DNA from 2 places in the Bradyrhizobium sp. 215_C5_N1_1 genome. Region 1 is predicted to be linked to the other one. Evidence: predicted binding sites of a transcription regulator. Region 1 holds the regulator's gene; the other holds the start of a gene.
The links. Region 1 encodes PhoB, which activates phosphate uptake and scavenging genes when phosphate is short. Its sites were predicted from a motif close to TGTCATNNANCTGTCAT; they were not measured.
Positions count from the first base shown of each region.

Region 1 (5,553 bases):
GTCGCCGGCGCCGACCGTGAGCAATTTTTCGTTGCGCAATGCCGCGCCGAGATCGCCTGATGGCACCACGGCCTTGATGCCGATCAGAAGGCCTTCGCCGCGCACTTCGCTGACGATGTCAGGATAACGATCGATCACGGAGGCGAGCTTCTGCTTGAGCAGCAGCGACATCTTCTGCACGTGATCGAAGAAGCCGGGCTTGAGCATGACGTCGAGGACGGCGTTGGCAGCCGAGATCGCGAGCGGATTGCCGCCGAAGGTCGAGCCGTGCGAGCCGGGCCCCATGCCGGCAGCCGCGTCCGCGGTCGCCAGCACCGCGCCGATCGGGAAGCCGCCACCGAGCGCTTTGGCCAGCGACATCACGTCAGGCGTGACGCCGGTGCGGCGATGCGCGAACAGATCGCCGGTGCGGCCCATGCCGGTCTGCACCTCGTCGAACGCGAGCAGCAGGCCCTTCTCATCGCAGAGCTGGCGCAACGCCCTCAGGAAGGCGGGCGTTGCCGAACGCACGCCACCCTCGCCCTGGATCGGCTCGATCAGGATGCCGGCGGTCTGCGGACCGATCGCCTTCTTGACGGCGTCGATATCGCCATGCGGGACCTGGTCGAAGCCGTCCATCGGCGGGCCAAACCCTTCGAGATATTTTGCCGAACCGGTCGCGGCGAGCGTTGCCAGCGTGCGGCCGTGGAAGGCGCCTTCGAAGGTGATGATGCGGTAACGTTCCGGATGACCCTTGGAGAAGTGATGATGGCGGACGAGCTTGATCACACCTTCCAGCGCTTCGGCGCCGGAATTGCAGAAGAACACGAAGTCCGCGAAGCTTTCGTTGCACAGACGCGCGGCGAGCTTCTCGCCGTCCGGGCTCTGGAACAGGTTCGACATGTGCCAGAGTTTGGTGGCCTGCTCTTGCAACGCTTTGACCAACGCAGGGTGAGCATGGCCGAGCGCATTCACCGCCACGCCCGAGGTGAAATCGAGATAGCGATCGCCATTGGTCGCAATCAGCCAGCAGCCTTCACCGCGCTCGAAACCGAGGTCGGACCTGGCGAAAACGGGGAGCAAATGCGGCGCTGCGCTGTTAGTCATGACGATCACTTGAATGTTGCGGACGGCGTGAGCGTGCATTGCGCAACGCACCATTGACCGGCCCGGAAAACGAAACGTGCCGCCTTTTAAGGGCGGCACGCGAGACTATCTTATGCCTGGTGAAACCGGTGTCAATGCCGCCCGGAAAGCCTCGCGAAACGCAGAATCCGTAGTCTTGCGGTGGCGATTTTGCGTATTTCCGCCACGGAACATGTGGAAGCGAGTCGGCGGACTCTTGCGCGTGAGTCACGCCATATTGTAGCGTTTGGCTTGTCAGATACGACATCTCGTGCAGCAGTTCTGATCCTCTAAGTCCTCATGTACCGGCGTAAGCGTTCGGGCGCATCTGGTGCGCCCGGCGAGCCTTAAGGGATTCTGGCGGCACGGGTTTTTCGAAGCTTAGGCATTCGCCGTGCGGCCGCCAGGATGGCAGGCGCCGGCGAAGGAAAGGGTGCAATGACCGTTTTGACCTGGTCGGATGATCGCGTCGAGCAGCTGAAAAAGCTCTGGGAGGCCGGGCTTTCGGCCAGCCAGATCGCCGCTGAACTCGGCAATGTGACCCGCAATGCCGTAATCGGCAAAGTGCACCGGCTCGGCCTGTCGGGCCGCGCCAAGAGCCCTTCATCGGCAGCGCCGCGGCCGCGCAAGGCACGCCCCGCCCAGCACATGATGCGGGTGACCCGCCCGATCGCGCGCGGCAACACCGCGCTGGCGCAAGCCTTCGAAGTCGAGGTCGAGGCCGAACCGGTCACCTACGACAACGTCGTGCCGATGAGCCAGCGGCTGTCGCTGCTGGAGCTGAACGAGGCCACCTGCCACTGGCCGGTCGGCGATCCCTCGAGCCCGGATTTCTTCTTCTGCGGCGGCAAGGCGCTCTCCGGCCTGCCCTACTGCGCCCAGCACTCGCGCGTGGCGTATCAGCCCGCGGCCGATCGCCGGCGCGCGCCGGCGAAGCCGGGTCCGCGCTGAGGTATCGGATTAGCTGACTACGAAGACGGCGCCGTCACGCGATGACGGCTCAACTCACTCGGTGTCGTCCCTGCGAACGCAGGGACCCATAATCCCGGCGCGTAGTTATTGCGCGGGATGATCACTCCGAGTCTTCGCCAAACCACTCCCTGTGGTTATGGGTCCCTGCGTTCGCAGGGACGACATCGAGGATGCGGTGGCAGCCCGCTAAATCACGTCTGCCACAGCAACCCCTTACGCTTGCTCCGCCTTCGCAAAGCGATCGTCCAGTGCGTAGCCCGCGCCGCGGACGGTGCGGATCGGGTCCTGCTCGCGGCCGAGATTGAGCAGCTTGCGCAGGCGCCCGATATGGACGTCGACGGTGCGCTCGTCGATGTAGATGTCACGGCCCCAGACGCTGTCGAGCAGCTGCTCGCGCGAGAACACGCGGCCGGGATGCTCCAGGAAGAACTCCAGCAGGCGATATTCGGTCGGGCCGAGATCGATCGGCCGGCCCGAGCGCGCCACGCGACGCTTGTCGCGGTCGAGCTCGATGTCGCCATAGGCGAGCACGGTGGCGAGCCGCTCGGGGCTGGCGCGCCTGAGCAGGCCCTTCACGCGTGCCAGCAGCTCCGGGACCGAGAACGGCTTGACGATGTAGTCGTCGGCGCCGGTCGCAAGGCCCCGCACCCGCTCGCTCTCCTCGCCGCGCGCGGTGAGCATGATGATCGGGAGCTGCTTGGTCTCGGGCCGGGAGCGCAGCCGCCGGCACAGCTCGATGCCGGAGAGGCCCGGCAGCATCCAGTCGAGCACGATCAAATCGGGGATGTGCTCCTTGAGGCGGGTGTCGGCATCGTCGCCGCGCATCACCGTCTCGACGTCATAGCCGTCGCCTTCGAGGTTGTAGCGGAGAAGCTCGGTGAGAGCTTCCTCGTCCTCAACCACCATAATGCGTGCGCCCATGGTGTTCGTCGCTCCTTAAGTGTTCGGGACCGTCGTGGCGAAGGTCGTCATGTCGCCCTTCGGCCGCTTGTCGGTGATCGCCTGGCCCTCGATCATGTAGAACACGGTCTCGGCGATGTTGGTGGCGTGGTCACCGATGCGCTCGATGTTCTTGGCGCAGAACATCAGATGGATGCAGAACGAGATGTTGCGCGGATCCTCCATCATGTAGGTGAGGAGCTCGCGGAACAGCGAGGTGCAGATGGCGTCGACTTCCTCGTCGCCCTTCCACACCGCCATTGCCGCCGGCAGATCGTGCGCGGCATAGGCGTCCAGCACCGACTTGACCTGTTGCTGCACGAGGTCGGTCATGTGCTCCAGACCGCGGAACAGCTTGAGCGGATGGAAATCCGTCTCCAGCGCCGCGACGCGCTTGCCCATGTTCTTGGCGAGGTCGCCGATCCGCTCGAGATCGGTCGCGACGCGCATGGCGCCGACGATCTCGCGCAGATCCACCGCCATCGGCTGGCGGCGCGCGATGGTGAGAACGGCGCGCTCCTCGATCTTCTTCTGGAGCGCGTCGAGCTCGGCGTCGATGGTCACGACGCGCTGGCCGAGCGCGACGTCGCGGCGGATCAGCGCGTCGACGGAATCGACGATCATGCGCTCGGCGATGCCGCCCATCTCGGCGACCAGGCGCGTGAGTTCCTGGAGGTCGGTGTCGAAGGCCTTTGCGGTATGTTCAGAACCCATGTTCCGTCTCCTCAGCCGAACCGGCCGGTGATGTAATCCTGCGTGCGCCGGTCGGTCGGCGACGTGAAGATCTTGCTGGTGTCGTCGAACTCGATCAGCTCGCCGAGATACATGAAGGCGGTCTTGTCGGAGACGCGCGCCGCCTGCTGCATGTTGTGGGTGACGATCGCGATCGTGTAGTTCTCGGACAGCTCCTGGATCAGCTCCTCGACCTTGGCGGTCGAGATCGGGTCGAGCGCCGAGCAGGGCTCGTCGAACAAGATCACCTCGGGCCGCACCGCGACCGTGCGGGCGATGCAGAGGCGCTGCTGCTGGCCGCCGGAGAGCGACAGGCCGGAGGCGTTGAGCTTGTCCTTGACCTCGTTCCACAGCGCGCCGCCGCGCAGCGCCTTCTCGACGCGGTCGTCCATCTCGGACTTCGAGATCTTCTCATAGAGACGGATGCCGAAGGCGATGTTTTCGTAGATCGTCATCGGGAACGGCGTCGGCTTCTGGAACACCATGCCGACGCGGGCGCGCAGCAAATTGAGGTCCAGCTTGGGGTCGAGGACGTTGGTCTGGTCGAGCATGAGCTGACCGGTGACGCGCTGGCCCGGATAGAGGTCGTACATCCGATTGAAGATGCGCAGCAGGGTCGACTTGCCGCAGCCAGACGGGCCGATGAACGCCGTGACGCGGTTGGTGCCGAGCGCCAGATTGATGTTCTTCAGCGCGTGGTGCTCGCCGTAATAGAAATTGAGGTTGCGCACCGTCACCTTGGCCGGAGCTTCGGGCAGCACCGGCGCCTGGGGCAAACCACCGGCCGCGCTCATCGATACGGAAAGATCACTCATTTTGCGGTCCTCTCGGCGCTCAGAATGCGCGCGCCAATATTCAGGGCAAGAACGGTCAGGGTGATGAGCAGCGCGCCGCTCCAGGCGAGCTGCTTCCAGTAGGCGTAGGGGCTCTGCACGAAATTGTTGATGGTGACCGGCAGGTTCGCCATCGTCTTGTTCAGACCCAGGCTGAAGAACTGGTTCGACAGCGCGGTGAAGAGCAGCGGCGCGGTCTCGCCGGCGACGCGGGCGGTGGCCAGCATCACGCCGGTAATGAGGCCCGAGCGCGCCGCGCGATAGGCGATGCGCTTGATCACCAGCGAGCGCGGCAGGCCGAGCGCCGAGGCCGCCTCACGCAGTGCGTTCGGCACCAGCAGCAGCATGTCCTCGGTCGTGCGCAGCACCACCGGGATGACGATCACCGCAAGCGCGAGGCAGCCGGCAATCGCCGAGAAGCCGCGCATCGGCACCACCACCGCACCATAGATGAACAGGCCGATGATGATCGAGGGCGCCGAGAGCAGGATGTCGTTGATGAAGCGGATCACCGAGGTCAGGCGGTCGTTGCGGCCGTACTCGGCGAGATAGGTGCCGGCGAACAGACCGAGCGGCGCGCCGATGCCGACGCCGAGCACGGTCATGATGATCGAACCCACGATGGCGTTGCGCAGGCCGCCCTCGGTCGAGCCCGGAGGCGGCGTGTCCGCAACGAAGAGCTCCAGGTTCAGGCCGGCAATGCCGTTGTAGAGCAGCGTCATCAGGATCAGCGCGAGCCATGTGACGCCGAAGGCAGCGGCAGCCAGGCAGAGCACACGGATGACGATGTCCATGCGGCGGCGGCGTGCGTAGATCGGGTTCATGTTACTTCCCCGCCTTCTTTTCAAGACGCATCAGCATCAACCGTGCAGCCGCGAGCACGAAGAATGTCAGCACGAACAGCAGCAGGCCGAGCAGGATCAGGCCGGACTGGTGCAGGCCGTCGCTTTCGGCGAACTCCGATGCGATCGCC
Region 1 covers NZ_CP197228.1:8,541,672-8,547,224, forward strand. The annotation lists gene AB7G19_RS41235 (aspartate aminotransferase family protein) at 1-1,086, opposite strand, end outside; gene AB7G19_RS41240 (GcrA family cell cycle regulator) at 1,543-2,055, shown strand; gene phoB (phosphate regulon transcriptional regulator PhoB) at 2,290-2,997, opposite strand; gene phoU (phosphate signaling complex protein PhoU) at 3,013-3,729, opposite strand; gene pstB (phosphate ABC transporter ATP-binding protein PstB) at 3,741-4,562, opposite strand; gene pstA (phosphate ABC transporter permease PstA) at 4,559-5,404, opposite strand; gene pstC (phosphate ABC transporter permease subunit PstC) at 5,406-5,553, opposite strand, start outside.

Region 2 (5,553 bases), 4.3 Mb from region 1:
TCGAGGGCGCGCCGCCCGCGGACTGGCTGTCCTTCCGCGAGAAGCTGCAGAAGTCGGACGGCGTGATCTTCGTCACCCCCGAATACAACCGCGCCATCCCGGGCGTGCTCAAGAACGCCATCGACGTCGCTTCGCGCCCCTATGGCAAGAGCTCGTTCAACGGCAAGCCGGTCGGCATCATCTCGAACTCGCCGGGCCCGCTCGGCGGCGTCAGCGCCGCCAAGACGCTGCAGAACATCCTGCCGGGCATTGCCGGACCGATCCTGCAGCAGCCGGAGATCTATCTGAACGCGGTCGGCGATGCCTTCGATGCGGAGGGGAACCTGATCAAGGAATCTCTGAAGCCCGTCCTCCAGGCCTATATCGACGCGTTTGCTGCGCACGTGGCCAAACACCACGGCTGACGTCTTTCTTCGTCATGGCCGGGCTTGTCCCGGCCATCCACGTCTTGGCTCGCGGTGACGAAAAACGTGGATGCCCGGCACAAGGCCGGGCATGGCGGCTGGGAGTAGGGATTGGAACGCGAAGGGGGGCGATTAGCACTCCCTTAACCAACCTGCCGCATCTTCCCAAGATGGTCTCCCGCGCGCGCCTGAAATCGATCCTGACCGGCCTTGCCCTCTATGCGATGGCGGCCGCTATCGTCGGCTATTTCGGCGTCAACGCCTACACCGGCAAATACGGCCTCAACGCCCGTCAGGAACTCGACCAGGAGATCATCGCGCTGACGAGCGAGCTGGCCCAGCTCAAGCGCGAGCGCGCGAAGAGCGAGCAGCGCGTGTCGCTGCTGCGGACATCGCGGATCGATCCTGACATGCTGGACGAGCGGGCGCGCTATCAGCTCGACTATGTCAATCCGCGCGATCTCGTTCGGATGATCCCGGCCAAGTAGCGCTTTTCGCTGCATTCGAAACCGGCATCGAAAGCCGCTGCCGAAATCCCGCAACCGTGTAGCAATTCTACCGAAAGTCTTAGGCTTGGAACCGGGCTGCCGCCTTGACGGCAACGCGGCAACGGCCCCATGGCTTCTGCCGCCGTCTGCCTGAGTTGACGCAGATCAACCGGGCCGTGCCGGCGCAGCCTAGACTGCCACCCGGAGGAAACAGTGATGAATGGGCCAATGTCCCGGCATCACGCGGCCCGCGTCGAGGCCGCCATTGCGTCAGGCCAGGCCGCGCGCTCCGCGCTGGTGGCCTCATGGCGCCGTTCGTCCCGATTGCATCATCTCGATCCCGCCGGCCGCAGTGCGCCGATGCGGCTGAGTGATGTCGAGTTGCGGCAGGCGCGCGAGCGCGTCGCGCCGTTGCTCGCCGCCGCGCAAAGCGCGATGGACCGGCTCTATCAGGCGGTCGGCGCGAGCGGCTGCTGCGTGCTGCTCGCCGACGGCGCGGGCGTGCCGGTCGACCGCCGCGGCACAGCGGTGGACGATGCGACGTTCCAATCCTGGGGCCTGTGGACCGGCGCGCTCTGGAGCGAGGATCATGAAGGCACCAACGGCATCGGCACCTGCGTCGTCGAGCAGCGCCCGCTGACGATCGACCGCGACCAGCATTTCTTCACCCGCAACACGCTTCTGAGCTGCACCGCCGTTCCGATCTACGACCACGAGGCGGCGTTTGCGGGCGTGCTCGATGTCTCCTCCTGCCGCGCCGACCGGACCGATGCGTTTTCCAATCTGATCGCGCTCGCGGCAGGTGAGGCGGCGAGGCGCATCGAAGCTGATCTGTTTCGCCGCGCCTTCGCCCATGCCCGCATCGTGCTGACGCAAGGCGCCGACGGCCAGACCGGCGGCCTCGTCGCGGTCGATGCGGATGATCTCGTGATCGGCGCGACCCGGTCCGCGCGGGTGGGACTCGGGATTGCGCCCGGCCGTCTCTTGCAGCCTGTTCCCGCGGCTGACCTCCTCGGCGGCGAACCCGCGCATGACCATCTTGCGGGCGGCCAGCGCGCGGTGCTGCAGCGGGCGCTGCTGCGCGCGGGCGGCAATGTTTCGGCCGCCGCCAAAGCCCTCGGCGTCAGCCGCGCCACGCTGCACAGGAAGCTGAAGCGGTTCGAGCTGAAGCACTGAGCTGCGGCTCTATTTTTCTTCCGCGCCCACCAACTCGACCCTCATGGTGAGGAGGCCGCGAAGCGGCCGTCTCGAACCATGCAGGCCTGGCTGTGCCCGCGGCCATCCTTCGAGACGCGCGCAAGAGCGCGCTCCTCAGGATGAGGGCTGAGTGTGTGGGGGGAGCTGCGTCACCTGTCGCAGAACTGCGACAGGTTACCCCGGCCATCGCTCACGCCCGGGCTGACAGAAAAACGCTCCCGCGACATCGTCGGCGCAAGTCGTGAACACGCGACGAATTGCGCAAACAGCAAACATCGGGAGTGATCAATGAACAAGGTGGAATTCCTCGGCGTCACCCAGGTTCCCTTCGCCGAACGCTATGACAATTTCATCGGCGGCAAATTCGTCGCGCGAATCTCCGGCAAGTACTTTGACAACGCCTCGCCGGTGAACGGCCAGATCGTCTGCAAGATCGCGCGTTCCGACGCGCAGGACGTCGAGGCCGCCCTCGATGCGGCGCACGCCGCCAAGGGCGCCTGGGGACGCACCAGCGTCGCCGAGCGCGCCGCGATCCTGAACCGGATCGCCGACCGGATGGAAGAGAATCTGGAGCGCCTTGCGATTGCCGAGACCTGGGACAACGGCAAGCCGATCCGCGAGACCCGCGCCGCCGACCTGCCACTCGCGATCGATCATTTCCGGTATTTCGCCGGCGTGGTGCGCGCACAGGAAGGCTCGATCGGCGAGATCGACCACGACACCATCGCCTATCATTTCCACGAACCGCTCGGCGTGGTCGGCCAGATCATCCCCTGGAACTTCCCGCTGCTGATGGCATGCTGGAAGCTCGCGCCGGCGCTTGCCGCCGGCAATTGCGTCGTGCTCAAGCCGGCCGAGCAGACGCCGGCCTCGATCATGGTCTGGGCCGAGATCATCGGCGATCTCCTGCCGCCCGGTGTCCTCAACATCGTCAATGGCTTTGGCCTCGAAGCCGGCAAGCCGCTCGCGTCCAGCCCGCGGATCGCGAAAATCGCCTTCACCGGCGAGACCACGACGGGCCGGCTGATCATGCAATATGCCAGCCAGAACCTGATCCCGGTCACGCTCGAGCTCGGCGGCAAGTCGCCGAACATCTTCTTCAACGACGTCACCGCAGAGGACGACGACTTCTTCGACAAGGCGATCGAAGGTTTTGTGATGTTTGCGCTGAACCAGGGCGAGGTCTGCACCTGTCCGAGCCGGGCGATTGTCCACGCCGACATCTACGACCGCTTCATGGAGCGGGCGTTGAAGCGCGTCGCCGCGATCAAGCAGGGCGACCCGCGTGCGGCCGACACCATGATCGGCGCGCAGGCATCTAGCGAGCAGCTCGCCAAGATCCTCTCCTATATCGACATCGGCAAGCAGGAGGGCGCCAAGGTGCTGGCCGGCGGCGGTCGTGCCGAGCTCGGCGGCGATCTGTCCGGCGGCTTCTACGTCCAGCCAACGGTGTTCGAGGGCCACAACAAGATGCGAATCTTCCAGGAGGAGATCTTTGGTCCCGTCGTCTCGGTCACGACCTTCAAGACCGATGACGAAGCGCTCGCGATCGCCAACGACACGCTCTATGGCCTGGGAGCCGGCGTCTGGAGTCGCGATGCCAACCGCTGCTACCGCTTCGGCCGGGCTATCCAGGCCGGCCGGGTCTGGACCAACTGCTACCATGCGTATCCCGCGCATGCCGCGTTCGGCGGCTACAAGCAGTCGGGCGTCGGTCGCGAGACCCACAAGATGATGCTCGATCACTACCAGCAGACCAAGAATCTCCTGGTCAGCTACAGCCCGAAGAAGCTTGGCTTCTTCTGATCGGGCAAGATCTGATGGGGCAAGATCTGATCGGGCAGGAGAGGGCGGCGCAACCTTGCGCTGCCCTCTCCGCCGTCATCTGTCTGTCAGAGTCTTGAGACAAGACGACAGCGCCGACCGTATCCGGTTCGGCGCCCGCAGCATTCGAAGCGATGCCGCGCAAAGACGGAGGCTCGGTGATGCGGAACAGTCGTTCAGGACGGACAATGGGTGTCGCAGCGATGCTGTTCGGCGCGGCGGTGCTGCCGCTGTCGATGGCCTTCGCACAGTCCGGCCCGGCGCCAGCCGGCGCCAAGCCCTTCCTGACCGTCGATGGAAAGGCGCCGCTGGTCCTTGGCCATCGCGGCCTGCCGGGCCTGGTACCTGAAGAGACCGAGGCGTCGTACGACCTCGCCGCTGCGCTCGGGACCGATGCGCTCGAAGAGGATTTGCAGCTGACCAAGGATTGCGTTCTGGTCGTGCGCCATAACCCCTGGCTGAGCGACAACACCAACATTGCCGAGGTGGCGAAGATCAATGCGGCCGTCGCTGCCCGCAAGCGGACCGTGCCCGGTGTGCGCGTCAAGGCGCCGTCGGCCACCGGCGTGCCTGCCGACTACCTGACGGATCTCAGCGACCCGGCCGATCCCAAATCGGTGCTGAAGTCGCTGATCGTCGACGGCGAGGATCATACCAACGATTGGTCGATCAGCGATTTCACCATGGCCGAGCTGAAGCAATGGATCGGCGGCACCACCTATGACGCGGCCAACGAGCGGCCGAAAGTCTTCAACGGCAAACTCCCGATCATCAGCTTCCAGGACGTCATCGACATCGCCAAGGTCAAGAGCAAGGAGACCGGGCGGTCCATCCTCGTCTATCCCGAAACCAAGAACCCGACCTGGAACAATGCCCAGGCGATCGCCAATGGCTGCGGTGCGGCCGGCAGCCGTCCGCTCGAGGATGCCCTGATCAAGATCATCGGGGATAACGGCCTCAACACCAAGGACGCTCCCATCCTGGTTCAGAGCTTCGAGCCCGGCAGCCTGAAATATATGCGCAGCCACGGCCTTCAGACGCGGCAGGTCCAACTCGTCGACGGCAACGGAATCGACTTCAAAACCGGCAAGGTTCTCCTCAACAACATCACGAATTCGCGCCCGTTCGACTGGACCGTTGCGGGTGAGGCCCGCCTGTACGATGCGATGCTGACGCCCGAGGGGCTTGCCGAGATCAAGACCTATGCCGAGGGCATCGGTCCGTGGAAGGCCTATATCGTTCCGCTCAAGATCGCGCCGTGGAAGGACAGCAACGCCGATGGCACGCCCTACAAGGGATCGACGCCGGAGGCTTCGACGCAGGACGCGACCAGCCTTGTCGCGGACGCGCACAAGCTCGGTCTTTTCGTCCATGTCTTCACGTTTCGGAACGAGAAGAAATATCTTGCCGCCGACTATCGCGGCGACCCGAGCCTTGAATATCTCAAATTCTACCGGCTCGGCGTCGATGGGGTCTTCAGCGACTTCACGCATACCGGCGTTGCCGCCCGGGCTGCGTATTTGCGCGAGTTGGGCTGGTAAGGCCGGTACGGCGAATCGGACGCGCGTGGGATTTCGGATACAAAACAGCGCGTCCGATTTCTCTGCGTTGGCTGCTCACGTTCCCTTCGCTGACCGGTG
Region 2 covers NZ_CP197228.1:4,222,810-4,228,362, forward strand. The annotation lists gene AB7G19_RS20335 (NADPH-dependent FMN reductase) at 1-404, shown strand, start outside; gene AB7G19_RS20340 (FtsB family cell division protein) at 575-892, shown strand; gene AB7G19_RS20345 (helix-turn-helix domain-containing protein) at 1,109-2,068, shown strand; gene adh (aldehyde dehydrogenase) at 2,378-3,895, shown strand; gene AB7G19_RS20355 (glycerophosphodiester phosphodiesterase family protein) at 4,102-5,454, shown strand.
Region 2: a site for PhoB is predicted at 3,969-3,985, ahead of AB7G19_RS20355 (glycerophosphodiester phosphodiesterase family protein). Genes of this name have one in related genera too.